4 regions of the Bacillus sp. EB106-07-01-XG149 genome follow, and region 3 is predicted to be linked to each of the others. Evidence: riboswitches for the same ligand, from Rfam matches in the RefSeq annotation. Region 3 holds a riboswitch; each other region holds the start of a gene.

The links. Region 3 has a riboswitch for S-adenosylmethionine ahead of AC3WTA_RS21630 (methionine ABC transporter ATP-binding protein). Riboswitches for the same ligand answer to the same signal wherever they lie in the genome.
Region 1: linked by a shared signal. The riboswitch ahead of AC3WTA_RS26550 (cyclase family protein) and the one ahead of AC3WTA_RS21630 (methionine ABC transporter ATP-binding protein) in region 3 are both predicted to bind S-adenosylmethionine.
Region 2: linked by a shared signal. The riboswitch ahead of AC3WTA_RS12555 (LLM class flavin-dependent oxidoreductase) and the one ahead of AC3WTA_RS21630 (methionine ABC transporter ATP-binding protein) in region 3 are both predicted to bind S-adenosylmethionine.
Region 4: linked by a shared signal. The riboswitch ahead of metI (cystathionine gamma-synthase/O-acetylhomoserine thiolyase) and the one ahead of AC3WTA_RS21630 (methionine ABC transporter ATP-binding protein) in region 3 are both predicted to bind S-adenosylmethionine.

What each region holds. Positions count from the first base shown of each region.
Region 1 is NZ_JBYTDP010000011.1:77,858-85,703, reverse strand. It holds gene AC3WTA_RS26570 (FAD-dependent oxidoreductase) at 1-1,038, shown strand, start outside; partial or broken gene AC3WTA_RS26565 (MFS transporter) at 1,181-2,481, shown strand; gene AC3WTA_RS26560 (nucleotidyltransferase domain-containing protein) at 2,497-3,279, opposite strand; gene AC3WTA_RS26555 (PRK06851 family protein) at 3,401-4,510, opposite strand; SAM riboswitch class I at 4,660-4,772, shown strand; gene AC3WTA_RS26550 (cyclase family protein) at 4,858-5,490, shown strand; gene AC3WTA_RS26545 (hypothetical protein) at 5,518-5,898, opposite strand; partial or broken gene AC3WTA_RS26540 (ATP-binding protein) at 6,115-6,613, opposite strand; gene AC3WTA_RS26535 (S-adenosylmethionine decarboxylase related protein) at 6,782-7,846, opposite strand, start outside.
Region 2 is NZ_JBYTDP010000003.1:56,998-64,843, reverse strand. It holds gene AC3WTA_RS12585 (LCI fold-containing protein) at 1-77, opposite strand, end outside; gene AC3WTA_RS12580 (Phr family secreted Rap phosphatase inhibitor) at 543-680, opposite strand; gene AC3WTA_RS12575 (response regulator aspartate phosphatase) at 677-1,786, opposite strand; partial or broken gene AC3WTA_RS12570 (pyocin-S2/colicin E7-DNase domain-containing protein) at 2,003-2,119, opposite strand; gene AC3WTA_RS12565 (hypothetical protein) at 2,342-2,623, opposite strand; gene AC3WTA_RS12560 (ATP-grasp domain-containing protein) at 3,100-4,056, opposite strand; gene AC3WTA_RS12555 (LLM class flavin-dependent oxidoreductase) at 4,049-5,107, opposite strand; SAM riboswitch class I at 5,190-5,295, opposite strand; gene AC3WTA_RS12550 (hypothetical protein) at 5,537-5,743, shown strand; gene AC3WTA_RS12545 (hypothetical protein) at 6,068-6,457, opposite strand; gene AC3WTA_RS12540 (DUF4352 domain-containing protein) at 6,749-7,300, shown strand; gene AC3WTA_RS12535 (SH3 domain-containing protein) at 7,493-7,843, opposite strand.
Region 3 is NZ_JBYTDP010000005.1:372,407-380,252, reverse strand. It holds gene sufD (Fe-S cluster assembly protein SufD) at 1-46, opposite strand, end outside; gene sufC (Fe-S cluster assembly ATPase SufC) at 62-847, opposite strand; gene metQ (methionine ABC transporter substrate-binding lipoprotein MetQ) at 1,086-1,892, opposite strand; gene metQ (methionine ABC transporter substrate-binding lipoprotein MetQ) at 1,965-2,777, opposite strand; gene AC3WTA_RS21635 (methionine ABC transporter permease) at 2,801-3,466, opposite strand; gene AC3WTA_RS21630 (methionine ABC transporter ATP-binding protein) at 3,459-4,484, opposite strand; SAM riboswitch class I at 4,784-4,891, opposite strand; gene AC3WTA_RS21625 (hypothetical protein) at 5,017-5,361, opposite strand; gene AC3WTA_RS21620 (thioredoxin family protein) at 5,516-5,824, opposite strand; gene AC3WTA_RS21615 (toprim domain-containing protein) at 5,828-6,172, opposite strand; gene AC3WTA_RS21610 (hypothetical protein) at 6,254-6,610, opposite strand; gene gcvH (glycine cleavage system protein GcvH) at 6,919-7,302, opposite strand; gene AC3WTA_RS21600 (arsenate reductase family protein) at 7,344-7,709, opposite strand.
Region 4 is NZ_JBYTDP010000002.1:542,720-550,565, reverse strand. It holds gene AC3WTA_RS08955 (cysteine hydrolase family protein) at 301-813, opposite strand; gene metC (cystathionine beta-lyase) at 975-2,138, opposite strand; gene metI (cystathionine gamma-synthase/O-acetylhomoserine thiolyase) at 2,135-3,247, opposite strand; SAM riboswitch class I at 3,490-3,599, opposite strand; SAM riboswitch class I at 3,803-3,912, shown strand; gene AC3WTA_RS08940 (bifunctional homocysteine S-methyltransferase/methylenetetrahydrofolate reductase) at 3,983-5,815, shown strand; gene metH (methionine synthase) at 5,815-7,846, shown strand, end outside.

The DNA.
Region 1 (7,846 bases), on a different contig from region 3:
ATTCCGATTCCAGTACAATCTGCACTTGTCATGAAAAACCAAGCACAATTCCATCCCCTCCTTTATTTGAAAACACTTTTAGAAAAGTTTGTGGAGATGGGCGGAAAAGTTTATGAACAAACAACAGCTATTGATGTGGGAAAAGGTGATTATCCACAAGTCATTACAAAAGGCGGGCATCGCATCACTTGCAAATATGTTGTCTCTTGTTCACATTTTCCTTTCTATGATGCGAATAGCTTTTTCTTTACGCGAATGTATGCCGAACGCTCTTATGCTCTTGCAATCAAAGCAAAAACGGATTATCCAGGTGGCATGTATTTAAGTATTGATGACCCAAAACGTTCCTTGCGCTATACAACAAACAATGGGGAAAAATTAATTTTAATTGGCGGAGAAAGTCATAAAACAGGACAAGGAATAAACACAATGCTTCATTATGAAGCACTGTATTCTTTTGCGGAAGCAACGTTTGGAGTAGATGAAGTTCCCTATAGATGGTCAGCACAAGATTTAATCACGCTAGATAAGCTTCCTTATATCGGACATATTAACGAAAGAAATCCAAATATATTTGTTGCAACTGGATATCGTAAATGGGGAATGACAACTGGAACTGCTGCCGCTCATTTACTGAAGGACTCCATTCTAAAAGTCCACAATCCCTATAAGGAACTGTATGCACCATCACGCTTCCATGCAAATCCAGATATAAAAACATTCCTCTCCCAGAACATTGATGTTGCGAAACATTTAATTGAAGGAAAGATTGAAACCACATTACGTAAGCCAGAAGATCTCGAAGTTGGTGAAGGATCTGTCGTACATGTTAATGGGAAACGAGCAGGTGCTTATAAGGACAAAGATGGTAAATTACATATTGTCGATACAACTTGTACACATCTCGGCTGCGAAGTTGAATGGAATAATGGTGATTGTACTTGGGACTGCCCTTGCCATGGTTCCCGCTTTTCAATTGAGGGAGATGTTATGGAAGGTCCAGCAGATCAACCGTTAAAACGAGTTGATAATGAGTAAACAAATAAAGAAGTTCAACAGGATTCCTGTTGAACTTCTTTATTTGTTATAAAACCTTTTCAGATAAACTTCGACATAAGAAGGGAAATATTAACATCAAATAAAATAATATATTTATCTATAAATAAAAGGAGGGAATACTATGCAACCTTCAGCTCCACCTCATCTAGAATCTACAAAAACTATCTTTTCAAGCTCTATTACAAAACTTGTTGTTTTTATTTGTTGGCTAGCCATTCTAGCTGATGGATATGATTTAGGTATTTACGGTGCCGTTCTGCCAAAGCTCCTAGAAGACAAAAGCTGGGCACTTTCACCGGCACACGCTGGTACAATTGCTAGCTATGCTTTATTTGGCATGTTTATTGGCGCTATTCTAGTTGGAACCATCACAGATCTAATTGGACGAAAATGGACGCTTATATGCTGTTTAGCACTTTTCTCCATCACGATGGGCCTTGCTGCACTTGCTCCTTCCCCTGAATTATTTGGTTTATCTCGATTTATCGGAGGAATCGGATTAGGCGGTGTTATTCCAACAGCTTCAGCACTTACTGTTGAATATTCACAAAAAAAAGACAATCTTTTATTTATGCTCTTATGTTTACTGGCTACCCTTTAGGTATCGTGTTAGGTGCTATTTTGTCTATGTTTATGTTAGAAGATTTCGGATGGAGAATTATGTTTGGCATCGGAATGATTCCACTGCTCCTCATTCCTTTCATCATTCGTTATTTACCTGAATCCATTCAATTTTTATTATCACGTAATCGCCAAGAAGAAGTAGACCAAATCCTTAATCGTTTTCAAATTGAATTCCATGAAAAAGATGAAACTCATCAAGCCCCACCTAATATACGAAAGAAAAATGGATTTCTTACGTTATTCTCAAAAGAGTACATAAAAGCGACGTTGCTTTTTTGGATTACTTATATAATGGGAATGTTTTTAATATATGGTTTAAATACTTGGTTACCGCAGATGATGCGCCAAGCAGGATACCCTCTTGGATCTAGTCTATCATTTTTACTTATGCTAAATATTACTGCCGCTATCGGTGCATTATTTGCTGGAGCAATAGCGGATCGTATAGGGGCTAAAATTGTTATTAGCATCTCCTATCTTATGGCAGCTATATGTATTGGACTATTAACAATTAAACCATCTGTTACAATCATTTATCTTTTAATTGGTCTTGCTGGAATTGGATCAGTCGGTATTACTCAAATATTAAATGCATATGTAACACAATACTTCCCGTCTCATATCCGAGCTACCTCCTTAGGCTGGGGACTTGGACTTGGCCGAGTTGGCGCGATTGCTGGTCCTATTCTTGTCGGTATTATTATAACAATGCAATATGACTTAGCATGGAATTTTTACTTATTCTCATTCGCGGGTCTTCTTGCAGCTATATCTGTTTTCTTTATTCCTACAAAATAAAAAAAGAGCACAAACTCACTTGTGCTCTTTTTCATATACTGCAAACAACATATCCCGAAACAATGTATTTAAACTCTCAATATCGATCCCTGATCCCTTTTCAATTCCTTTTACATATTGCTGGTAGTAATGAATTTGTTCTTCTAAAAATTGATTCAACACCTCAATTTTTAATCCAACATCTAATTCAGTACCTGCCTTTTTCTTTATTAACAACTGTTCAATTTCATCTAATACACTGCGTTCTAATGATAACTCTGTAATCAATCGATCGAATTCTACAGGTGGTAAAGTCTCTTTCTCCTCTAACCACTTACAAGCTAAAATAGGACGTAATACATAAAAGTACTTTTTCAACTTTACATTCTCACCTTGCAAAAATTCACGATAATTTTTTGAAGCCATATGTAAGTAATGATATATCGTTGCTTTTGGATCAAAGTGCTTATCACTCATTTGCTGAAGTTGTTCTGGAAAATGAGAGTTTTTCGAATAAAAAATCGGTGATCGAATCCATTCGAGTAAAGCTGGGTTTGACTTTGCGAATAATTGTAACGCTTTTTTAATATCCCATCCGCTTATATCTAAATCATCACTAATCGGATACTCAATTACATCTCGTTTATCATGAATTGATAAATACCATTCGACCGGGTGCATATAAACGAATCTAACATCATAATCACTATCTTTCGATGGAAATCCCCAAGCACGACTCCCTGATTCCACTGCAAATAAAATTTTCACATCATTCTCTTGTTCAATTCTTGCTAACTCCAACCTAATTTTCTCTCTCATTTCATACCCTCTTCATTTTTTGATTATTTCCTTGGAAATTCGACAAATATACTACTAAGTTTACTACATACTAAAATAGCTGTCAGAAAATTCCCGACAGCCTACCAAAGTTCCTTATTTTTTACTTGTTCTTTTCTGTTACACTAACCGCAATTCGTTCAAACTCTTTTTGAATCTCCTCTTTATATGCGTCTACTTTTGAAAAATCCATAGCAGCAATATAAATTCTTTCTAATTTATCACGAACTGATTTCGCTTTCGCCAAGAAAGACATCGCCTCATTCATTTTTGCTTTATATTGAATCGACACGTCACGAATTTCTTTCGCATACTTCTCATCTGTTCCTGGTGTCACAATTAAGGCATACATATCTATAATTTCATCACCTTCGCGGCTCGGAAAATATTCATGTGGTGCGGTGCTATCAAAAATTGCAAACCCTAATTCTCTTACGATAACCATATCAAGACTATTTGGATCAAATCCACAATGATATACTTCAACTTCAAATCCTTTTTCTTCTGCTGCCTTAGCTAATTTTTTAAGCATTGTTGATTTCCCAGAGCCTGGGCGTCCTTTTATAAAATAACGATGTGGTAATCCCTCTGTTAAATTAGGAACAAAATCAACTGCTCCTTTCGGTGTAGCTGCCCCTAAAAACCGATGTTTCACAAGCGATTGTTTCCCGCCTTTATCTGTAAATAACTTCTGAATCAGCTGATCGGTTAGTTCATTTGCTTTATTAAAATCAATATTATTAATATATATTTTCTCCCACTCATCATGTATAACTAGTGCCTCGTTAAAACAAGCGTAAGCAGTTTGAAAAGCCTTGCTTGCTTCTGAAACAAATCGTTCAATTTCCACCTTCTGCTTTCTTAATTTATTTGAGTCCCAAGCAACCCCTAAATTAATATACTCTTCGACAACTCCTGGCATTTTCGGCTCAATAACATGCGGTGATGTTCCATCAACAATTCCTACTTTTAACTTCGGGATAATTACACCATCAACCGATTTATTATCAGAAGAACAGTGTAAAAATTCAATATCATATCCTTTTTCAACCCACTCACGACCTATTGCTTTGATTAAAGAAGATTTCCCGGTTCCAGGACCACCCTTTAAAATAAATAACCTGTTTAGCCCTTTTAAATTCTCGTCGTATAAATTATGAAATCCTCTAGCTGTATTTCCACCAGCGTAATAATTCAATACATTCCCTGTCACTGCACTCACTCCTTCGCAGCATTCTATTTACATAAGCTACAATATGCGAGCAACTTTATTTGGGTGAATACCTATTTTGTATTGCACGAAAAAAGGAAATGAATTACAATTTAAAAGTAGTGAATATTCAGAAATTAAAACTTAATATGTCTTTATCAAGAGAGGCAGAGGGACCGGCCCTTTGAAGCCCAGCAACCTCAGTTTATATAAACTGAATAGGTGCTAATTCCTGCAAAATGCATTGCATTTTGAAAGATAAAACGTAACTATTGTGTGCAAAACTCATCTTTCTTGATTATGAAAGGTGAGTTTTTTATATTTCAAAACATATATTGGAGGTATTTAAAATGAAAGTAATTGACCTATCACAAACATTTGAAAACAATATGTCTCAATTCCCTGGAACACCAAAAATCAATTTAGGAGCCATTACAAGCGTTGAAGAGACAGGCTATCAAGTTACAGATTTTCATTCTGTCGTTCATGTTGGCACGCATTGTGATGCTCCTGCTCATTTCATTTCAGGCGCAACGACTATTGATCAATTACCCCTAGATCAATTTGTAGGCGAAGCTGTTCTTATTGATGTAACTCATGTACAAGAACGAAAACTACCTAAAGAAGTATTACACAACGCTGACATAAAAGAAGGAGATATTGTTATTTTCCATTCCAATCTATCTACTAAATGGAATACAGAGGCGTATGAGCAAGAAGCTTTTTATCTTTCTGAAGAATTAGCCGTGGAATTAGTTCAATTAAAAGTAAAATCGGTCGGCCTAGATTTCATTTCTCCTGATGAGGTAACGACAGAAACATCACCAATTCATCACATACTACTTGGGAATAATATTTATTTAATTGAAAACTTAACAAACTTAGATGCCATTCACACGAAACGTTTCTTTTTCTCAGCGGCACCTTTAAAAATTAAAGATAGCGACGGTGCTTTTGCAAGAGCATTCGCTGTAATTTTTTAAACAAACTATACAAAAAAGCAAAGATCATCATTGACCTTTGCTTCTATTTTTTTTATTTAAACTAAGAAAGAATTGCTCAACACGAGGACGTAACCAAGCTAAATAATCTTTCTCTTTCTTCTTTGTACAAGCTATTTCTTCCCCATCTACCATTCCAACAAGCTCTAGCTCTAACAGTTGCCTCGTAAATGCTAACATATTTATTTCTTCTTCTGGATACTCTTCTTTTAATTTCTCCTCAATTTCCCCTAATAAAAAACCGTCACGCATCATTGCCAATGCATCAATCCAAAGTGGCGGCATTTCATATTTTTCTCCTGTAATTGTATCTTTTACAATATAATTCTTTTGCTCTTTTCGAAATTGAATCGTGTGTAAACATACAGTCGAATTTAATGTTAATTCCATCATACCACCTCTTTCATAATATCTGCATAGAAAAAAGGATGCGCGTGCACCCCTTCTTTCTCTAACACTACCGAACCGTTACATGAATAACAAATCTCATGTCGATATTTTCCTCCATTATAAACGAAGTATTTTATAAAAAAAACCCTTCTTGAAACATTTTATAAAATGTTTATATTTACACAACAAGAACACTTTTCTGAAAAATATTTTCCTCTAGCACATTATGCTGTCGGTAAAAAATTTCCACTTTTTCCCTATTCCCATGCTACTTGGAATCGCAGTACTTCCTTGATGTTCCTTAATAATTTTATATGTGACCATCAATCCAAGTCGTTCCGTACTATTCTCCTTTGTTGTGTAAAAAGCCTTTCCAACCTTCTCTATACCAAAGCCTTGATCTTCAACAGGAATACACAAATGCCTTTCAGTTTTTTGATATGCACGAATATGAATATCTCCACCTTCTGGCATTGATTCTATTCCATTTTTAATAACACTTGTTTTAATTTTTTATCATCACCATTTATAACAGGTAGATTTCCATCTACTTGCACATGAAATTTCACTCTATATCGCGCTGCATAACTTTCCATTAGCTGTACAACATATAAAAGGATTCCCGTATATTACACCATTCATAATTCGTTGATTTCGGTTTTCCTAATAACATCAATTCACTAACAAACCCGTTAATTCTTTCAAATACTTTTAAGGCTTCTTTTTCCTCATAGATAAAGCTTTTAAATTTGTTCATATAAATACTCCTCATGTTCTATACAAACACTCTACATATTATCTCCTTAAATTATCAGTATGAAATTGCTTTCAGGGCAATAAGAAAAGGAAGGGGATCCCCATCCCCCTCCCTTTTCGCTATAACTTATATCCATCTTACCCGATCATGTAGCAGTCCATCCGTAAAATCATTTCCCCCTACTACAAAATCCTTCATATATAAATTTAAATATTCTCCATACTTACTTTCTGTATTTAATAATAATTCCTCTACATAATAGGCACCTTGTTTAAAGTTATCGAAAAGTAAACTACACAAACCAGCATAAATTCCGCATCCTACTTGAAAGTAAGTTGCATTCGTTTTATATTTACGAAAAACTTGACTGCTATTCATCACGTTATACATATATGTCTCGCTATTTTCATAAACGAGTAATACACCAACTAGATCCTCGCCAGCAATCTCTTCTTCCGCTGGATTAAATACTTTACGATTCCAGTTCCATAAATCTTCTACCTTATCTAAATTCTGCCTAATTACATTTGTTGTATACTCGTTAATTCGGTAAAGAAACCCAACTTCCATATTGAAGTTTTTCCCTAAAATTAAAACTTCCTCATGTGGCATTAAACAGCCATAAAACTCTTTCTCTCCTAACTTTACTTTATACTCTGAAGCATATACATCTTCATAAAAATAAAGGGGACGATGATGACTCATATACATCGGATAACTCCATATCGCTTCATCTAGAAATCGCTCTACTGCCCATGAAGCATACAGTGTATGAGGCTTTATTAGTGCTGTATCATTCAAAAATGACGTATCATGTTCTACTATATAGCATGCTCTTGGCTTTTCATTTGGGCGTTCCTTCATAAGTTCAACAACCATCCACTGAACAACACCTGGATTCATACCTGATCCTATAATTGCTTTTGTATTTGTAAATTTCTCTTTCTCCTTCTCAAACCTCGTATATCTTTCCGTAAGCTGAAAGCCGATTAAACTATCGTCCTGATCTACTGCCTCATTTTCCAAAGCTGAATTAATATAACAAATTCCAAGTTCATTACAACAACTTAATACTCTGATTGTATCTGCCCCTGAAACATCAATAACAACACTCGTACTACTTTCTTTTAAATGCTGTTTAAATGTCACTACATCTTGAAGGTCGATTTCGTATAAAAACAATTGATTTTT
Region 2 (7,846 bases), on a different contig from region 3:
TCAGCCGAAGTTGCCCCAATTCCTCCTGTTAATGCAATACCAGTTGCCAATAGCCCTACTACTAATTTCTTGAACATAATAAATCCCCCTTTAATAGTTTTTATAGCTTACAACTTAAATGTATCACTTTTGTAATTTTTGTAAATATATTGAATATGTAGAAATATTTATTTAATTCTTAGTAATATTGGGATTTTATTTTATCAAATGGAAAATAGAGGAGTTTAGAAAAGTATGTAACAATGCATAATAAATCAATCAGATATTATGATATACTCACAAAGAGCTGATACAAAATTTCTTTAGATTGGAAAACTAAAGTCTTATCTACCTAAAAGGAAGGCGCCTAATGGCGTCTTTTCTTTTAGGGAAAGGAATAAATTTTACCAGGATATATATGAAAATAAATCATCTAATTATAAAATAAAAAACGCTCATTTGAGCGTTTCATCTATATACCTAATAATTACTTTTTCTTCACTGATAACTCTTCTTCAGTAATAATCCCTTGATCCAACAACTCTTTATACTTCAATATTCCATCAGCCCCACGGCTCTCCATGCGTATATTGTATAACGTTTGTTGTATTAACCTTTGATTGGTCTGTTGGAGCATTTACTCCATTTAATAGTATGACCGTAATTATTAATCCAATTGAACTGCTTATGATTCTTTTCATTTTAAAGCCCCTTTCTGAAAACCTTTTTCTTTTTCTTTATATCCTAAATAGAAGTATTCACTAGATTTTATTGAATTTCCTTCTTCATGATATTTAACCGCTAACTTTTCAGCATATTCCTGGACATATTGCCATAAACCTACTTCATTAAAGAAAGAAATTCCTTTAGAAATAGCTAATTCTAATTCTTCAGCAGAAACATTCTCATTCATTCCCTTTAGAATGGTAAAATGATGTTCATATTCTTTTTGTTCTAGTTCATTACAGATTACTAAACCTTTTTCAATTAAAGAGGCTGCAAGCTTTGTTTTCCCTAACTTTAAATTCTCTCTAGCTTCCAAAAAAATCGCTCTAAAGTGATTCGGGATTTTTTGTGATACTTCTGATAAATAACGAAGTGCTAAATCAGATAGGTTTTGCTCTGCATACATAACCCCTAAACTATGTCTAACTCGTAACATTAACTCCTCTTCATTCTGCTTTTTCAAAATATCCAGAGACGACATAAAATAAACTTCTGCCTGTTCAAATTCATTTAGCTTTACACATGCTAAACCCAGAACATTGTCACATGCTGCGACCTTCCTACTATATCCGTACAGCCCTTCAAATATATTTCTTGCTCTAGTTGCATATTGAATAACTAAAATAGGCTGGCAAACATGATAATAGTAGCTAGATAGCTTAAAGTTAAATTCTGCTTTTTCGATTGGATCCTGAATATTTTCCAACAAAGATTCTGCTATTCCATAATGCTTTTCAGCCACTTTAAAATCACCGTTTACCGTAGCATGAGAAGCCTTAAAGAAATGGTAATAATATAATAGAGATTCATCTGATGGCGCTTCATCTAACTTCATTTTTCTTAGATCATTCTTAGATATGTCAGATTGATGGGGATAAAACTCTGCACTCAACATTTTAAATCTAAAATCTAAAAGTGAATAAAACTCTGTATTCTTTTGATCTTCTTCCATACTATTAACTTTTGTATCAATACTTTGTTTTAATTCCTTTGCCTTAACGAAATTCTGTGAACGAATTTCTCGATACCAATCATGTAAAAGTAAAGTGATTTCTTCCTTTTTTATTACGTGTACACTCATATAGCCCCTTCTCCTTTGTCTATAGATTACTAACATAATAACAAAAATCAGCTGATAAAACATTTAATTTTCAGAATATTATAGTTTCAAAAAAATTTCTCAATACAATTTCACCATTTTAGCTCTTTAAACTTAAAATTTTTTCTGTTCCTTATTCATTTCTATATAAAAAATAACACTTTATTATTGGTAATGGTGAAATATGAAAGTCTATCCCTTCATAAGTTTTATATTCATAGGATTAAATTCTGCCGCATAGCTCGAATCAGAAAGTGTTTTCCAAAATTCTTCTCTAAAATCGTCAAAAGATTTGAATTCTCTTCCTACTAATTTTTCTCAAACTTTTTGCGGAATACCCGTTGGTTTTTACCCTTCACTAAGGCCTCGTCCTAAACTGATTATTACACGGTTCACTTGACTACAATCTGCCTCTATCTCATCGAACTCAAGTAACTTTCTCCACATAAACACATGGACTCAACAAATCACTTCTAAAATTTATAAAAAGAAAAGACCTTTTATTTTAGTTAAAAGGTCTTTCTTTAAATATATTTATTAAGATTTATATTTTTTGACTGTATAGGGAATAGTTACAATGTATAAATCTATAGCATAGATTGTAACCCAAATACCTTTACCTTCAGCCGCTAGCTTTTCATTTAATTGTGATAAATGCTCTGAAACTTTTCTTTTACCCCATTTTCTAGGAAACCATTGAAAAACCTTAGGAACATTATGTTTTTTGTTATACCATACGTTCAATCTCCAAAAAATCAAGAAAAACGAGACAATCACTACAGTACAAAAAATATCAAAATATGAAATTCCTAAAATCATATAATATATTCTCCATTTTCATTAAAGCTCAGATAATTTTTTTCTTATATAAAATCAGAGAAAGGATAGCAACCTCCCGCCCTAACAATATATAGTTATATGCAGCTTATCACACAATTCTATTAGAGGAAATATCATCGAAATACCCTCAAATTATATCTATCTAAAAACAAAATATAGACTTATTCAATTTTACGATACATTTATATGTTACGTTGGATAAGTCCTTTTATAAGTCGTTTTTTTAATGTAGATACCATTATTTCAATACAATAGAAGCGATTATTGAAATATATATAGGCATAAGAAGATCCCCCCTAGTTTAAGCTAGAGGGGATCTTCTTATGCCTATTTCAAACTACTCACAATCTCCGCAAATATCACTTCAAACGCATGCACACCTGCATCTGGATATCCTAAACTTGGTCATATGACCACGATTACTTTAACAAAGGTTTTCACTAGAACCTTCTATACTATTTAACTAACTCTACTTGCTTTTCTAATTCTCTTCCAAGGAATGTAGCAAGCTCAAGCATACCAAATTGATTTGCTACAGACTCTGCGCCAGAATTATAGTTTGTGTTTGTATTAATATCATACGTATAAATTGTTCCATCCGAACTGCGAATAAATTCAATACCAGCAACGGTAATTTCATTTTCTTCCAAAAACTCTTTGTATTGTTCAATAATTGGCTCTTGGAAGTCCGATATAATTTCAAATTTTGTTGATGACTCTTTCTTACTCTCTTCTCCTACTGGGCAAAAAGCATCTTGAATCGAACACGCATCTGCTGGACAAAGTTCAAATCCTTCTGATGTATCTACTTTAACTGCATATACAAACTGACCGCCTACAAACTCACAACGTGTAATATATGGTTCTGGCGCTTCAATATATTGCTGGATTAAAGTAATTCCATCAATGGGTTCTTCAAACGTCGGACCATCCAAATATTGTTCTAAAGCATCAATGGAATGAAACAGTTGAACACCAAGGCCTTTACCTGCACGGTTATGCTTTGTAATAAACGGTACTTCCCCTAAATCCTTTGCTGCTTTTACTATATGATCACGGCCAACAGCACCAATTGTTTTCGGCACTTGTATCCCAAATTTTCTTAATGCTGCATATTGATTTAATTTACTTACTTCAAGGCGTAATGCACGAGACCCATTAAATACTGTTCGCCCGTATCCCTCTAACCAAGCAAGAACCCCTTCAGTCAATTCAGGTGCATATCGATGCCCTCTCGTATGTGAAGAAGCACTCATGCGGCTATAAAAAACACCTTGGGGAGGTTCTTGTTCTAATGAAAGTGTTCCTTCATTTAAAAGCCATTCCTCATACGGTAACTCCAGTTCTTCCAACCTTTTCACTAAATGATCCGTCCATTCCTTATTCTCATGTAATATGTAAATTTTACTCATTTGTAATCAATTCCTTTCTTTTTGCTTCAACTAATGGCATTACTTTTTCAGAAAATCGTTTCATCTCTTCAAGCTGTGGCGAAAATTGTAAAAGTAATAACGTAACACCCCCTTTTTCAAAAGCAAGTATCCTTTCTGCAATTTGTTCTGGTGTTCCGATTAAATTAGGACGTAACCCGCGATTAGATACGGAATAATCATTGAGCTTCACTTGCTGTTCCAAATGCGATTTACTAATAAAGTCTTGATAACCCGCATAACCTAAAGCATCGTCTTTCACATCCGTTATGCGTCTCCATTCCTCTAATGCCTCTTCTTCTGTATCACGACAAATAACGTAAGCCGCAAGCCCGAATGACTGCAATGGCTCCTCTGTAACTTTCTTTCTACGATTCTTCATATCTTCTATTTTCACAGATACTTCTTCCACTGTTCCCCCGTGCATTACATATGCATCCGCGTGGTTGACAATGACCTCTTTTCCTCGCTCACTCTCACCACCTGCATAAAGCTTAATGCCTTGTTTCTGCACAGGTTTTGGACTTAAATGTGTATGATGAAGCTCATAAAACTTCCCTTTATAAGAAAACTCTTCTTCTTTCCAAAGCTCTTTCAAAACTGTTACAAATTCCTCTGTGCGATCATATCTTTCATCATGTGCAGTAAATACCCCGCCGTACTGTCTCGCTTCTTCTTCCCACCATGCCGAAACTACATTCAATGTAAAACGACCATTACTTAATTGATCAATATTTGCTGCCATTTTCGCTGTAACTGCTGGATTGTGGAAACCAGGTCTTACAGCTGTCATAATCTCTAATTTATCCGTCACTGCTGCAAGTGCTGCCGCAGTTGTCCACGCTTCTAAACTTGGTGCCGAAACACCTTTTATATCATTTAAATTTAATTCTGCAATAAGTGTTGTTGAAAAACCTAATTGTTCTGCTGCTTGCGCTGTTTGTTTTGCATACTCAAACGTAGGCGGCATAGATTCATCATCTACATTTCGAAGCCATCCCCCAAAAATCGGCAACCAAAAACCGTACTCCACTACCTATTCCCCCTTTAACTTTTAACCATAAAAAAAGCTACTCTTATCGAAATAAGAGTAGCCTTCTTGACTAAGTGAACCTCTCTTATCTTTCAGGTGTTTTTCACCTGCAGGATTTGGCACCTTTCGTCTAAAACGAGGTTGCCGAAGTTTCATAGGGCCCGTCCCTCCACTTCTCAGCATAAGAATTGTTTGATTTCCATTTATTATAATCATCAGAATCATAAAAATCAATCCTTTAATACTTATTTTTCCGATATACATTAAATGATATATGAAAAATCATATTGTTATAGAGATTTATAAGGGTATTGTGTTGTTTTACTTACGAATATATAAAGGGGTATGTTGTATCATGTCGAAAACATCATGTATAACCAAGTTGCTTTACTTCTATCTTAAAAACACAGCAAATGAGGTGTTAGTAGCATGAAAAATAAACGATGCGAGAATTGTGGTTCTACTACATTTAAAGAAGGAAGAGTTGGATCTGCTTATCATGCATATGTTTGTGAAGATGATTCTAGTAGGCTCTTTTCAGTGGGGAAACGTTCCAAACTATTAACTACATTTTGTTTAGAATGTGGTGAGGTGAAATCATTTAGAGTGGAGAAGCCGGAAATATTTAAAGAATAAAATAATACTAATTACATATTATGAAGATGGTTATTAATGATGGTAACGTTCAAGCATTTCGCCTACCTTTAGAATTGGAATATTGGGTACTTTCATCTATAGGTGCTGCTTCACTAGGAAAAATCTGTTCCTCTGTAAAGTTGCTTTCGGAATAATAGACACGAAATTTCATGTTAAATGCAAATAAACAAGGAACCCATTAGTCGGTTCCTTGTTTATTTAGCTAAAGCAGACTTCTTTGGAGAACCCAAATAAAAGTTAAATCGAATCCTATTTAACATTTCCCTTCAAATATATGACAGTAAAGAATACATCATCACGGTGTCAGCAAGCAAAAGTGTATTCTGCATTTCTAAAAACAGTAGATGGCAGATTGTGACCTGCTGAATCTGCTAAGAAAGAATATACAAGAACATCCTTAACATCATCTTTATTTCCACTAATGATAACATCAAGAAAATCTTCTATTTGGAATTCTGGAGTAAACAATACAATCTTAGTCGTTCTGTTTGGTTCTAAAGAAACAAAAGTACGAGAAATTTCAACTAATTCATTTTGAGTTGGGAAAGAAATGTTTCGACTTCTCTTAACAGTTACCGTTACATTACTAGTATGACAGCGTGAATCATTGTTTAACATAATGTTGAGAGCAGTTGGAATAATCCCATTTTCAGAAACTGGAACTCGAAACACTCCAGTAGATTTATGAGCCATATAATCACATCCTTTCAAAATAAAATATATTTACAATATATTAGATGCAAGAAACGTTCATTTTGATAGGGACAAATTATATGATTAATATATTTATAATAACCCTCGGTATTACTAAGACAATGATTTACAAGATTAACAAATATCGTGAGACCCAATCGAATGTATAGTAAAAGTAAAAGAATAAGGTGTCTAAAAGATTCCCTATTTTGAGCCAATAATGAGACATTATGTTAATCTTATATGTATAGTTGCACAAAATTGAGAAACTTAAGGAGACAGATTAATTTTATGAGAAAATCATTCATATTACTTACTTTAATTCTAGTATTAGTCAGTTTTACGGCTGCTTGCACACAAGATAAAAAAGATAGTGCCGTTGAAAATGGTCCAATAGAAGAACCAACCGCAAAAAATGAAAATGAAGAATTAATAAATTTTGAAGAAAAAGAAGATATGACCCGCTTGGAACAAGGTATTTTATTAGTTGGTGAGAGTGTTAAGGGAGGCTATTACTTGACCGCCGTTCAAAATGCATATTTAAATGCTAGTAACGATTCCGTCGTTGTTAATGTCTCTGTAAAAAATGTACGAGGTCAAACGATTGGACTATCAGAATTAAAATATAACTTAAAAGATGAAAAAGCCGGAAAGGCCTATGAAGGAAAGGTGCTTGATCAAAACCCTTCTGGTATACAAGTTACACCAAATGAAACGGTAGAATTGAAAATAGCTTTTGAAGTACCAAGTATCGCAGATGAATATATGTTTTATATTGAAAGCTCTTTAGATCCTCTAGGAGCACGCTGGAAAATCGATAAGTTGCAATCACAAAAAAACTAAGTCTCAAATAAGCAAAAAACAATGAAAAATTTGATATAGATACAAATGAATAATATATAAACATAAAACCATCGATTTAATGAATCGTTGGTTTTTTTCAAAAAATGCTCCATTAAAAACTAGGAGACAAAAAAGAACTAATCCCTAGAAGAGATTAGCTCAATACATCAAAAGCTATTATAGTACATAGTTTTATGAGCAAACGTTATATAATGTTGTATGGGATACATAACCTGTCATCCCTTTATATGTAACTTTTAACCACTGTTTAGAATTACTGTAATGACCTTGAACATATTCACCAGTTACCCATGTTCCAGTAATTTTCGCACCATCATTAAATGTATGTAAGACAGGTGATCCAACAGTGTAACCACTGCGCATCTTTGCACCATATACACCTACCGTACCTCCCTTTGCACAAGCTGCTACTACAGTTTTATTTTCAGTAGTATTCGTAGCCGCAAAAGCAGAGCCGTTAAATGTAAACAAAGTAAACATAAAAGCTGTTAATAAAGTACAAATAGATAAGCGACGTAACAAAAT
Region 3 (7,846 bases):
GTTGACGGATTGTTTCTTGATCGAAAGGTAATGTACCGATTGTCATGTTTATGCTCCTCTCTTACGCTTCTTGCTCTGTTGTTTCGTCTTCAATACCTAATTCTTTTTTAATCCAGTCATAACCTTCAGCTTCTAGACGTTGTGCAAGCTCAGGGCCACCAGATTTAACGATACGACCGTTCATCATAACGTGAACGAAGTCTGGAGTGATGTAGTTTAATAAACGTTGGTAATGCGTAATCATTAGGCAACCGAACTCTTCGCCGCGCATTTGGTTAATACCTTTAGATACAACTTTTAATGCATCGATATCAAGACCTGAGTCGATTTCATCTAAGATTGCAATTTTTGGCTCAATCATCATTAATTGAAGGATTTCGTTACGTTTTTTCTCTCCACCAGAGAAACCTTCGTTTAAGTAACGTTGTGCCATTTCTGGATCCATTTCTAGGAATTCCATGTTTTTATCTAATGTACGGATAAATTTCATAAGAGAAATTTCATCGCCCTCTTCACGACGTGCATTAATTGCAGAACGTAAGAAGTCGGCGTTTGTTACTCCGCTAATTTCACTTGGATATTGCATTGCTAGGAATAGACCTGCTTGTGCGCGCTCGTCTACTTCCATTTCTAATACATCTTCACCGTCGATGATGATGCTACCTTCTGTTACTTCATACTTTGGGTGACCCATAATCGCAGAAGATAAAGTTGATTTACCTGTTCCGTTAGGTCCCATAATTGCGTGGATTTCTCCACCTTTTACTTCAAGGTTTACACCTTTTAAAATTTCTTTGCCATCAATTGATACGTGTAAGTCTTTAACCGTTAATGTAGAACCAGCCATCTCAATACCTCCATTAATCCTATATATACATTTTAAAAATTCCTAAAACGTTCATATTCTCATTTTATTCTCATTCTAATCTTATATCAAATAAAATGATATCGCAAACGACGAAAAAAAGTAACAATTTTTTCACAAATGTATATAAGTATTTCCCTTGCATCCTTATATAATACACCTTTCTTCTTATTTATATAAAGAAAAAAGGACTGGAAATTTCCCAGTCTTTTCCTTGTGTTTATTCACTTACCGGAAGTACAGCACCTTTATATTCTTTATTAATAAAGTCTTGAATTTCTTTTGAATGCAATACTTCTACTAATTCCTTAATTTCTTTTTTCTTCTCGTCACCTTTACGAACTGCAATAATATTTGCATACGGAGAGTCTGATCCTTCAATCGCAATTGCATCCTTTGTTGGATTTAATTTCGCATCAATTGCATAGTTTGAATTAATGAATAAAGCATCACCTTCATTATTTTCATACAGCTTTGGTGACAATCCAGGCTCTACATCTGTTTTAAACTTTAAGTTTTTCGGATTTTCTACAACATCTTTTACTGTCGCTTTAACAACATCTACACCGTCTTTTAATTTAATAACGCCGCCTTTTTGTAACAATGCGAGCATACGGCCACGCTCCGCTACGTTATTACTCATGATAACTGTTCCGCCATCTGGCAATTCTTTTAAACTTTTATATTTCTTAGAATAAATGCCCATTGGCTCTAAATGGATTTTTCCTGCGTTTACAATTTTATATCCCTTTTCTTGAATTTCTTTATCTAAGTAAGGAATGTGTTGGAAGTAGTTCGCATCAATTTCCTTATCCGCTAACGCTTTATTCGGCAAAACATAATCCTGGAACTTTTTAATCTCTAATTTAATGCCCTTTTTCTCTAGTATCGGCTGTGCCTTTTCTAAAATAACAGCGTGCGGCACGTTAGAGGCTCCCACAACAAGCTTATTCTCTTCTTTCCCTCCGCAAGCAGCTAATGTAAATACAGACAGTGCTGTAACAACTGATAGTAGAATCTTTTTCATATGATGTCCCCTTCTCCCCTATAGTTATGTAGTTATAAAAAAGGGCCGGCATACACCAGCCCTTTTCAGCAATTATTCTTTTACAGGAACAACTGCTCCTTTATATTCTTTAGTAATAAAGTCTTCAATTTCTTTAGAATGCAATACTTCTACAAGCTCTTTAATCGCTTTTTTATCTTTATCACCTTTACGAACCACTAATACGTTTGCGTATGGAGAATCATCGCCTTCAATTGCAATTGCATCTTTTTCTGGGTTTAATTTCGCATCAATTGCATAGTTCGAGTTAATTAAAACAGCGTCGCCTTCTTTATTGTTATACACTTGTGGTAATAAACCAGGCTCAATATCCGTTTTAAACTTTAAGTTTTTCGGATTATCTGCAATATCTTTTGGAGTTGCACTAACTGGATCTACTCCGTCTTTAATTTTTAAAATGCCTTCTTTTTGTAAAATTGCTAAACCACGTCCATGGTCAGTAACGGAATTACTCATAATAATTGTCGCCCCGTCCGGAAGTTCTTTTAAGCTCTTATATTTTTGAGAGTATACACCAATTGGCTCTAAATGAATTTTCCCTGCTATTTCAAAATCATATTTTTTATCTTTAATTTCTTTTTCTAAATATGGAATGTGCTGGAAGTAGTTTGCATCTAAATCCTTATCCGCTAACGATTTATTTGGTAATACGTAGTCTTGGAATTTTTTAATTTCTAATTCAATTCCTTTTTTCTCTAATAAAGGTTTAGCCTTTTCTAAAATTTCAGCGTGCGGTACGTTAGAAGCCCCCACAACTAGTTTTTTTTCATCTTTATCTTTCCCGCCACAAGCAGCTAACCCAAAAATTGAAGTTGAAATAAGTGCTGTAAGTAATAATTTTTTCATTTAAAACATCCTCCCGTTTTTTATTATCGTTTATCTATTCGAGTCGTTAAACTATCACCAATCCACTGAATGAAAAATACAACTAGTAATACACAAATTGTCGCAACGATTGTTACATCGTTATTTCCTCGCTGGAATCCTTCTAAATAAGCAAGTGTTCCAAGGCCACCAGCACCAACAACTCCCGCCATCGCTGTATAGCCTACTAAAGCAATTGTCGTAACAGTAATACCAGATACTAATGCTGGTAACGATTCTGGAATTAACACTTTCAAAATAATTGTGCTTGTTTTTGCTCCCATTGCTTTCGAAGCTTCAATTACACCTTTATCAATTTCACGAAGCGCAATTTCAACCATTCTCGCGTAAAATGGTGCCGCTCCAATAATTAAAGCTGGAAGTGCTGCACTCGCTCCAAGAATTGTTCCAAGCAGAATCTTTGTGAATGGGATTAATAAAATGATTAAAATGATGAACGGTATCGAGCGGAAAATGTTTACGAACGCTCCAATCCCCGTGTTAACCGCTTTGTTTTCCCATAAATTATCTTTCGCTGTCATAAAGAGTAACAATCCTAAAATTAGTCCTAATACAAATGTGGCAAGAGCTGCGATTGCCGTCATATATAACGTTTCACCAGTTGCTTCTAACATTTGATTCCAATCAACATTTGCGATTAACTTATCCATGTGCAATCACCTCCAGCTCTACTTGATCTTGATGTATTCCCTCTATTGCTTGTTGAATCGCTGTTTCCTCACCATTTAAATGAACAACTAAACTACCGTAAGAGCCGTTATTCGTTTGTGCTATATTTCCTTGCAAAATGCTAACTTCTATATCACTGCGTTGCATTAATCTTTGAAGTACTGGTCTTTCTACAGCTTCACCGATAAACTGCAAACGAACTACTTTACCATCTGGATACTTTTCAATTAAACTTTCAATCGTTTCATTTGTATCTTCAGAATCCGTTAACTGCTGTACGAAGCGTTTTGTAATGTCTTTCTGCGGATTGCGGAATACATCAAGTACTGGACCCGTTTCTACAATTTTTCCTTTCTCCATTACCGCCACTCGATTACAAATCTTTCGAATCACATGCATCTCGTGTGTAATGAGTACAATTGTTAAACCGAGACGCTTATTAATATCTAATAATAAATCTAAAATTTGATCTGTCGTTTCTGGATCAAGAGCTGACGTTGCTTCATCACATAAAAGCACTTGTGGGTTGTTAGCTAATGCTCTTGCAATCCCAACACGTTGCTTTTGTCCTCCGCTTAACTGAGATGGATACGCGTCCCCTCTTCCTTCTAATCCAACAAGATGAATTAACTCGTCGACGCGTTTTCTTCTCTTCGCCTTATCGACACCTGCAATTTCAAGTGGGAACTCGATATTTTCGCGTACAGTTCGTGACCAAAGTAAATTGAAGTGCTGAAAAATCATTCCAATTTCTTGCCTTGCCTTACGAAGTTCACTCCCTGTAATTGCTGAAATCACACGATTTGCAATTGTAATTTGGCCAGAAGTTGGTTTCTCTAACTGATTGAATAATCTGATTAAAGAACTTTTCCCAGCGCCACTATATCCGATAACACCAAATATTTCACCTTTGTCTATTTTTAAATTGGCATTATCTACAGCAGTGACATCACCGCTTTTTGCTTTATATATTTTCTTTACATTTTCTAACAAGATCATGATGTTCACCCCTTTTTTTGTTTAAAAAGCGTAAGCGGCTCGTTTAGAACAAGAGGACGCCCGAATCCCTGACGTAGAGGCACTTTTTGCCTCATAGGAAGGGATGAAACGACCGACTGTTCTAGCCGCTGAAGCTAGATTTTTGGTCGACTCCGCAATTTTTTATGTTTAATGCGTGTAGTCCACCGTTATCACTACTTTTATTATTTGAATGTCCTCCACATTCAAACAATAAAAAAACCTTTCCGCTTTAGAGAAGCAGAAAGGTTTATATGCGTATATAACAACATTATCCCTCTCTCTCATCTCTCAAAGCATTTGCTTTGCAGGAATTGGCACCATTTCAACATAAGTTGACGGTTGCCGGGCTTCACAGGGCACAGTCCCTCCACCTCTCTTGATAAGAGAAATCAGATTACATTTTCGTCTGATTTGTAATTTATGAAATTGTCTATATTTTATGAATTGAATTGTATCAATATCCATACGCCATGTCAACAGAAATTTTCGTAAAAAAAGAAACTTCAGACTTTTAAGCACCCACTGACATCGGTTTACATATATGAAACATCGATTCGACTAATAGCATCGTTCGATACGTTCCTGAATATTGTACACGTCCATCGTTCATTAACATTTGCAACCTTACATTGCCGTTCACCAATTGTTTTACATCTTCCTCATCTAAACAAACGATTTGCTCTGTTCCTCGTTCCTCATGTAGCAGCTCTATATAATCTCTTGAAATTTGTAGCGAACAACTTTCATCTCCAAAGCGGAAATTAACAGTTTTTTCTCCTTGTCTTAAAAGCGGCTCTAAATGATATTGACCATTAGCGTAATTTACAAATGATTGCAGCAAAGAATATAATTTCACCCTAAATCACATCCTTCATATCACTTTCTATTACACATACCATTCCCTCTCACTAAAGAGCAATCCTGTTACTTTCGCTCGACAAATACTGTAACCCCCCTGCATCTCGACATATTTCCCGAGAAATATGTCGAGGCGGCAAAAACTTTGCCGCCTACTTTAATTCCGTATATAAATATTCAACCGAATGAAATGCATATATCTTCTTCATGAGTGTCCCATTTTCAAAAACAAGTAAACACGGTACACTTTCGATTCCATACTCTTTCGCTAAATGCGGAGCATAATTTAAATCTAACATTCCAATTTTCAAGTCTTCAATTGTCATCTCAACGACTGTTAACATCTTTTTTGCTAATTGGCATGTTCCACACATTGGAGTATATACATATAACACTGTTTTTTCTTCGTTCTCTATTAGGGCTGTAGCTTCGGCTCCTGTCCAATCAATCACTTCTATCATTCCTTACCGTAAATATTCTGTATAAACGTCAATGTCAGCTCCCCATAATACATTTGCTAAGTGTGAAGATGGCGCAGTTGCCACTTCTCGGTACGAGCGATCAATATAAATATGCTCTGCTTGCGGAAATTCTTTTCGAAACTGTTTCCTTAACTTTTCTCCAGCATCATCAGCATCCACTAGTACATACACTTCCTTATCAAAAAACTGATCAATGAGCTCATCCATTTTCGACAAACCAATTGTACCATTTGTACAAACAATTTCCACCGGTTCACGAATAATAGATTCAATCTTTCTTCTATCTGATTTACCTTCTACAATAATGACTTTTTCCACATAAATCATATGTCATCACCCGATCACCATATACTATACAACCTTTAACTTAGTATATAGTATATTCGTTATTTTCATGTTGTTTCCTGTTTATTTTTGCAAAAGAAAAGCGGAAGCGGCTCGTTCAGAACAGGAGGGCATTGGAACTCCTGAACTAGAGGCGCTTTTTGCCTCAAGTGAAGGAGTGAAATGACTGACTGTTCTAGCCGCTGGAGCTGGATCACAAAGAAAAGCGCAAGCAGCTCGTTCAGATTGTGAGGGGGATGGAGCTTCTGACGTAAAGGCGCTTTTTGCCTTACAGGAAGAAGCGAAGCCACCGAACAATCTAGCCGCTGGAGCTGGATCATAAAGAAAAGCGCAAGCAGCTCGTTCAGATTGTGAGGGGGATGGAGCTTCTGACGTAAAGGCGCTTTTTGCCTTACAGGAAGAAGCGAAGCCACCGAACAATCTAGCCGCTGGAGCTGGATCATAAAGAAAAGCGGCACCGACTGTTTAGCCCTGTTGGCTAAGGTTCTTTCGTACAGAAGACGCTTTTTTGTCTTCTCGTGCGGAAGGTTCTTAGACATGAAGGGCTAGGAGGTGGAGCTGGACAAAGAAAAGCGCAAGCGGCTCGTTCAGATTACGAAGCCACATGAAACCTTACCGAAAAACATTCATTCCCATAATAGCTTATTCATTTGCACTCGATTTTAAATGTATTATGTAACACAAAATAAAAAAGGACAGCACAAAGGCTGTCCTTTAGTCGACTATAATTAGTCTTGGTTTGTCATTTCTGCATATTTTTCTGCAGTTAATAACTTCTCAACTTGGCTTGCATCAGAAAGTTCAACTTTAACCATCCATGCACCCTCGTATGGAGATTCGTTAACAAGTTCTGGTTGGTCACTTAATTCTTCGTTTACTGCTACAACTTTACCGCTTACAGGTGCGTATAACTCAGAAACTGTTTTAACAGATTCTACGCTTCCGAATGGCTCGTCAGCTTCGATTGTTGCACCTACTTCAGGAAGTTCAACGAATACGATATCGCCTAGCTCACCTTGTGCAAAGTGAGTAATACCGATAACAACTTCATTACCTTCAGTTTTTACCCATTCGTGTTCTTCAGAGTAACGTAAATTATTTGGAATGCTCATGACTGTACCTCCAGTGAATGTATTAATTATGTAAAAATACCTTATTGGTACTTTTTCCACACACTTTCAAACTGCTCTTCGTTAAAACCAAGTGTTACATTCGTTCCATTTGTTACGATTGGACGTTTAATCAACATGCCATCAGATGCTAAAAGTTCGTACATTTCGTCTTCACTTGCATCCTTTAACTTATCTTTCAGACCAAGTTCGCGGTAACGCATTCCACTTGTATTAAAGAATTTTTTTAATGGTAATTCACTTTTTTCATGTAAATTACGTAAATCTTCTTTTGATGGTGGATTTTCAACAATATGAATCATCTCATATGCTACATCGTTTGCCTCAAACCATTTCTTTGCTTTTTGACATGTGCCACACTTTGGATATGAATAAAATGTTACTGTCATAAATTCACCTACTTTTTTACTAACCTTTACCTTTATCATATAGAAAACGTTTTATTATTTCAAACGATTATTCGCTAAACTTTTACTTATTTCGTGATAATTTTTAATAATCCTGCAAATTTTTCTTATTTTTCCGC
Region 4 (7,846 bases), on a different contig from region 3:
AAGTAGATAAATTTGCATGGTTTTGTAAAATGACACTTTTGGGTGAAAATTTCGATGCGTTTTAAAAATTGAAAGATATAGATATATTTGTAACACAATTTTATCATGATTTTCTTATTCTTTCAAATGAATATACAAAATTTTTAAAATAATAAGAAAAAGGAATTATAATGCTATATATAGAATATAAAACAGGTTAAAAGAAAAGAAGCTGAATGTAGTTAGCTTCTTTATGGTGATAACAAAATATTTGAGTATAGCTGATAAATTTTAGAATTACCAAGAAAGTAGTTATGTATTCTAGAGTTCATCTTTTATCAGCTTTAAAAATCTGCGGTTCCATATGTTCTCATAAAAATCAATTGTCTCTTTTGCGGACATAAACGGATTATTTAACGTAGAGGTTGCTTTCTGTACCATGAAGTTTTCGTATTCTAGTCCATGGGAAAATTTAATCGTAGCATCCATACAGTACTCTGTTTGGGCACCACAAAATTCAATACGGTGTACAGATAATTGTTCTAAAATCTCTTTCAAGTTTGTTTTATAAAATGAATTGGCATGTGTTTTTCTTACAAAAAAATCTTGTTCCTGAACATCTAGATCAGCATGAATAGCCCAAAGTTCTTTTTCGGGTACTAAATCATCATCACAATGTTGAATAAAAATGATTGGTTTATTTGATTTTCTGTATGAAGAAATTCTTTTATTTACTTTTGTAAGTAAATTTTGTAAATCGAATAAATGCTCTTCGCTATAACATACTCCATTTTGTAAATCGATAACGATTAAAACATCTGCACAAGTATCCATTATTTTTGCCCCTTTTTTACTTCTTAATATATCAATTAATTCATTATTTAGAAATAGATGGTGCTCTTTCGTTTTTTTATGAACTATACGAAAAGTAAAAAATATACGTAACGGCATAAAAAAGAAGATATGAAAACTTAATTTCATATCTTCTGTTCGTTCTATGCATTTACAGGTTCTTCTACATAAGAAAGGGCATTTTCAAAATCGGATATTAAATCGTCAACATTTTCAAGGCCGACGGATAACCGAAGTAATGAATTAGAAATCCCTCTTTCATCACGAGCTTCTTGCGACAGTGCTGCATGTGACATTTTAGCTGGGTAGGAAAGAATCGATTCGACAGCTCCTAAACTAACTGCAAAGACAGGTAATTTTACTTTTGATAAAAATTGGCGGAGTGCGTCTTCTGATTGTAAAGTGAAAGATAGGACAGCTCCAGCTGATGTAGCTTGAGATTGTTGAATATCAAATCCAAGATGTGTTTGTAAGCCAGGATAATAGACATTTTTAACTTTAGCGTGCTCTTGTAAATAATGTGCAATTTTATTGGCGTTTGCAGCTGAATGCTCAAGACGTACATGCAATGTTTTTAGACCGCGAAGTACGAGAGAACAATCTTGAGGACCTAAAATAGCGCCAAATGCATTTTGTAAAAATCCAAGTTTTTGAGCGAGTTCGGCATCTTTTACAACAGCTAATCCGGCAGTAACATCACTATGACCGGCAATGAATTTTGTGGCACTATGAAGAACGACATCGGCGCCAAGATCAAGTGGTTTCTGGAATAGTGGTGTCAAAAATGTATTATCAACAAAAGTAAGGGCGTCAATAGATTTTGCAAGTTTAGAAACAGCACGAATATCTGTCACTTTTAAAAGTGGATTAGAGGGTGTTTCCACATAAAAGAGTTTTGTATTTGGCTTAATTTTTTGCTTTATTTCTTCTAAATTGGTCATATCAACAAATGTATGTGACACACCGTAACGGGAGAGCACTTCAGTTATAATTCGATAAGTGCCTCCGTATACGTCCTCTGAAATGAGTACGTGATCGCCTTGTGAAAGAAGGAGGAATGCAGTAGAAATCGCTGCAATTCCTGATGCGAAGGCAAACCCCTTTGTTCCTCCTTCTAATAAAGCAATGATATCTTCAAGAGCTTCACGAGTTGGATTACCAGAGCGACTATAGTCATATTTTCCGAACGTATCTACATCAAACTGGTGGAATGTTGATGTATTATAGATGGGAACGTTAACAGCTCCTGTTTGCGAGTCATGTTTATATTGGTTGTGCAGTAAGAGTGTATCTATAGAATAACTCATATTCTTATACCTTCTTTTACAAGTTTAATGGCTTGCTTTAAGTCTTGAATTAAATCGTTACTATTTTCAATGCCAACGGAAAATCGCAGAAGACGATTACATACACCGTTTGCTGTTCTGATTTCTTCAGGAATATCAGCATGTGTTTGCGTTGCTGGATACGTCATTAAACTTTCAACACCACCAAGACTTTCAGCAAATGTAATTAAGGATAAAGATTGTAAGAATGGATTAATCCATGTTTCATCTTTCAGACGAAATGAGATCATGCCGCCTCTTCCAGGATAAAATACATCTGTCACCCCGTCTTCATCATTTAAATAAGCAACAACTGCTTTTGCATTTTCTTCATGTTGTCTCATGCGAAGCGCTAACGTTTTCATACCACGAATTAATAGCCATGAGTCAAATGGACTTAAGACCGCACCAGAGGCATTATGATAATGAGCGATTTCCTCACAAAGTTCCTTTCCTCTTGCAACGACAAGTCCGCTTAGGACATCGTTATGTCCCCCTAAATATTTCGTTGCGCTATGAAGTACAATGTCGGCACCTTCTGTTAATGGCTGCTGTATATAAGGCGTATAGAATGTGTTGTCTACAATAAGAAGTAGTCCGTGTCTTTTGGCTACGGTTGCGACAGCGGCAATATCGGTAACTTGCATTAACGGATTAGTTGGAGTTTCTATGAAAATAGCCTTCGTTTCAGTTGTGATAGCTTGCTCAATTTGTTTAATAGATTGTGTATTTACGTATCTACATCGAACGTTCCACTTTTTTTCATGCTCAGAAAATAATCGATAAGTGCCCCCGTATAAATCTTCGGATACAATAAGTTCGTCTCCAGAACGGAATAGGGAGAGGACGAGGAGAACAGCTGCCATCCCTGAACTACAGGCATAACCTTGTTCACCATATTCTAAGTCTGCGATTGCCTGCTCTAAAAGACCACGAGTTGGATTGCCAGTTCGTGAATAGTCAAAGCCAGTAGAGTTACCAATTCCTTCGTGACGATAAGCAGTTGAAAAATAAACAGGTGGGTTAACAGTTCCTGTTGTAGTTTCGCTCCGGTTTCCGATTTGTGCTAGTTTTGTTTCAATAGTTGACATGTGAAAATTCCTCCTTTTTAAATTAACAATTAAGTGAATGTAAAGTGAAACTTTAATCAGTGAGGGGGGCATTCCCCACTGATTATCAGTCCTCACCAATCGGGCTTTTACGGGCAGTCGATTCCCACCTAACTTCTTTGTTCTAGCTGAATTTTGAGTTGGGAATCTTACTGCCCGTTAATGCGGGGTAAAATAAAAAAAGCCTTCTAAAGAAGAAGGCTTTCGGTTTGAATAGAGTCTTCTTCTCATCTGTCAAATCTTTCACAATTTGCTGGAATTAGCACCTTATTAACAAATGTTAATGGTTGCTGAGGCGTCATAGGGCCAGTCCCTCTACCTCTCTAGATAAGAATGTTCGTATGAAATTTTATTATGTTTTTAACTTTACAACAAAAGATAATTGAATTGCAACTTTATTTTAAATAATTTTTATTTTTCCGCAAGTGTCATTGACTTTTGCATTTGTGCATGCTAAATTTATTAAAAAATTAACAAACATTGTTAAAAGGGGAACGTATTTCCTTTTAGCTACATAAATAAAATAATAAAGACAAACTCTTATTGAGAGCGGTGGAGGGAAAGGCCCTGTGAAACCCGGCAACCTTCAAACAAAATGTTTGAAACGGTGCTAATACCTGCAAAACGAATGTTTTGCATGATAAGAGGAGGATTGATTATGTCCCCCTCTTCAAAGTGAAGAGGGGGTTTTTATATTGATGGAAATGAGGGAGATTTGTGAAATTACTAGATTTATTATCAAAAGGAATTGTAATAGGTGATGGCGCGGTTGGAACGTTATTACATTCACATGGCTTGCAAAGTAGTTTTGAAGAATTAAATATATCTGATCCGGATTTAATTATATCGATTCATAAGCAATATGTAGCTGCTGGGGCTGATGTAATTCAAACAAATACGTACGGAGCAAATGAAGCGAAATTACGTATGTATGGTTTAGAAAATCAAGTTACTGAAATTAATAGAGCGGCAGTAAAATTGGCGAAAGCATCTGTGACAGAGAGAAATGCAATTTTAGGAACAATTGGTGGCATGAAACATATCGGAGCTGTTACAACAACTGATATGGAGCGAGAATTTATGCTACTTGAGCAGGCAAGTGCATTACTAGAAGAACAGGTTGATGGACTGCTATTAGAGACTTTCTATGATGAGTTTGAATTACTTCATGCTGTTCAGGTGTTACGAAAACAAACGAATATTCCAATTGTAGCTCAATTAGCATTGCATGAGGCAGGTACAACTCAAAATGGAAATGATGTAAATGAAATATTAAAACAGCTTTTAGATTACGGTGCAAATGTTGTTGGATTGAACTGTCAACTAGGGCCACTTCACATGACGGAAGCTTTTAAAATGATATCGATTCCGCAAAATGGGTACTTGTCAGCATATCCGAATGCAGGTCTCCCAAATTATGTGGAGGGACGTTACGTATATGAGGGAAGTCCAGCTTATTTCGAAGCGATGACACCGAAATTTATTGAGCAAGGTATTCGGTTATTAGGTGGTTGTTGTGGCACGACTCCAGAACATATTGAAAGTATGAAACGTGCAATTGCAAATGTTACACCTGTAATAGAAAAGGATACGATTCAAAGACCGAAAGTAGTTCATACACACGAGAAACGTTCAAAAGCTCATGTCACATTAGCAGAGAAAGCAAAAAAACAAACGACAGTAGTAGTGGAATTAGATCCACCGAAAACATTAGATACGCAGCGATTTTTTGAAGGAGCAAGAGCATTGAAAAGAGCTGGTGCAGATGCTATTACTCTAGCAGATAATTCATTAGCATCGCCTCGCATCTCGAATATGGCAATGGGGGCATTATTAACGAAGCACGATATTCCGGTATTGACGCATTTAACGTGTAGAGATCATAACGTCATTGGACTACAGTCTCATTTATTAGGCTTATCGGCGTTAGGTATGGAAGAAGTGTTAGCTTTAACTGGTGATCCAGCACGCGTTGGTGATTTTCCAGGTGCCACTTCTGTATATGATTTGTCCTCTATTGAGCTCATTAAAATGATTAAAGAAATGAACGACGGACGCTCGATTTTAGGGAAATCAATAGGTCCAGCAACAAGGTTTTCAGTGGGAGGTGCGTTTAATCCGCATGTAAGACATTTAAAAGCAGCGGTTAAGCGGATGGAACGGAAAATAGATGCTGGAGCGGAATATTTCTTAACTCAGCCAATTTATGATATCGCGTTAATTGAAGAAGTGTATGAAGCGACAAAGCATTTGGAACAACCTATTTTTATTGGGATTATGCCATTAATAAGTAAAAGGAATGCAGATTTCCTTCATTTTGAGGTGCCGGGTATTACTCTACCTGAAGAAATAAGGGAGAGAATGGATGGACATGAAACGAAAGAGGCAGCAATTGAGGAAGGGATTCGCATTTCACAAGAATTGATCGATGTGGCGATGAAATATTTTAACGGCATTTATCTTATTACACCATTTCTAAAATATGAAATTACAGAACATCTTGTTAAATATGTGAGAGAAAAGCAAGAAGTGAAAGAAGGTATTAACTGATGAAATGTATAGAAGAAAAATTACAAAATAACATCTTAATATTAGATGGTGCAATGGGAACAATGATCCAGCAAGAGGACTTAACTGCGGAAGATTTCGGAGGAGAAGAGTACGAAGGGTGTAATGAATATTTAGTAGAAACAAGACCTGATGTCATTTTAAAGATTCATAAAGCTTATATTGAAGCTGGAGCGGATATTATTGAAACAAATACATTTGGGGCGACAAACATTGTATTAAGTGATTATGCGTTGTCTCATTTAGACGAGGAACTAAATGAGAAGGCAGCACGTTTAGCAAAGCAAGCGGTCAACGAAAGCGGAAAAGAAGTATATGTTGCGGGAGCAATGGGGCCGACAACGAAAGCGATTAGTGTTACTGGTGGTGTAACGTTTGAAGAATTAATTGAAGCCTATACAAGGCAGGCAAGAGGCTTATTAAATGGCGACGTAGATGTATTACTCGTTGAGACGAGTCAAGATATGCGTAACGTGAAGGCTGCTTATATTGGAATTCAAGCAGCTTTTGATGAGCTAAATAAAATTGTACCTATTATGATTTCAGGAACGATTGAACCGATGGGAACGACTCTGGCCGGGCAAACAATTGAGGCTTTTTACTTATCAGTAGAACATATGAAGCCACTATCTGTTGGATTAAACTGTGCGACTGGTCCGGAGTTTATGAGAGACCATATTCGTTCACTATCTGATTTGTCGGAGTGTTACATTTCTTGTTATCCAAATGCAGGTCTTCCTGATGAAGATGGACATTATCATGAATCACCATCTTCACTCGCTGAAAAAGTGAAGCGATTTGCTGAAGAAGGATGGGTTAATATTATCGGTGGTTGTTGTGGCACAACACCAGAACATATAAAAGCAATGAAATCTGCATTAGTTTCTCTTAAGCCGCGTGAACACCACGAAAGAGATGGACACGGGGTTAGTGGATTAGAGGCACTTCAATATGATGACTCTATGAGACCATTATTTGTTGGTGAAAGAACAAATGTTATTGGGTCACGTAAATTTAAACGATTAGTAGCAGAAGGGAAATTTGAAGAGGCTGCTGAAGTCGCAAGAGCGCAAGTGAAGAAAAATGCTCATATTATTGATATTTGTATGGCAGATCCTGATCGCGATGAAATAGAAGATATGGAAAACTTCTTGGCAGAAGTTACGAAAGTGTTAAAAGTACCAATTATGATTGATTCAACAGATGAAAATGTGATGGAGCGAGCTCTTACTTATATTCAAGGAAAAGCTGTTATTAATTCAATTAATTTAGAAGATGGAGAAGAACGATTTAAAAAAGTGACGCCGCTTCTTCGGAAATATGGTGCTGCTATTGTTGTAGGAACAATTGATGAAGATGGTATGGCGGTTAGTGCAGAACGAAAACTCGAAATCGCGAAAAGAAGTTATGAGTTATTGACAACGAAATATGGTATACGCCCGTCAGATATTATTTTTGATGCACTTGTATTTCCTGTAGGTACAGGTGATGAAGAATATATTGGTTCAGCGGCAGCGACGATAGAAGGAATTCGCCTTATTAAAGAAGCCTTGCCAGAGTGTTTAACGATTTTAGGTGTAAGTAACATATCATTTGGTTTACCACCAGCTGGCCGCGAAGTATTAAATTCCGTCTTTTTATATCATGCAACTAAAGCAGGATTAGATTACGCGATTGTGAATACGGAAAAATTAGAACGGTATGCGTCAATTCCAGAGGAAGAAAAACGTCTTGCAGATGCATTACTTTTTGAAACGACGCAAGAGACGTTAGAAGAATTTACAAATTTCTATCGTGCGGCAAAAAAGAAAGATGTCGTTATCCAAGAAACATTAACTCTTGATGAAAGGCTGGCAAATTACATTGTAGAAGGTACGAAACAAGGGCTACAAGAAGATTTAAGTCTCGCACTTACAGAAGGAAGAAAACCTTTGGATATTATTAATGGCCCACTTATGACAGGAATGGATGAGGTGGGACGATTATTTAATAATAATGAGCTTATCGTTGCCG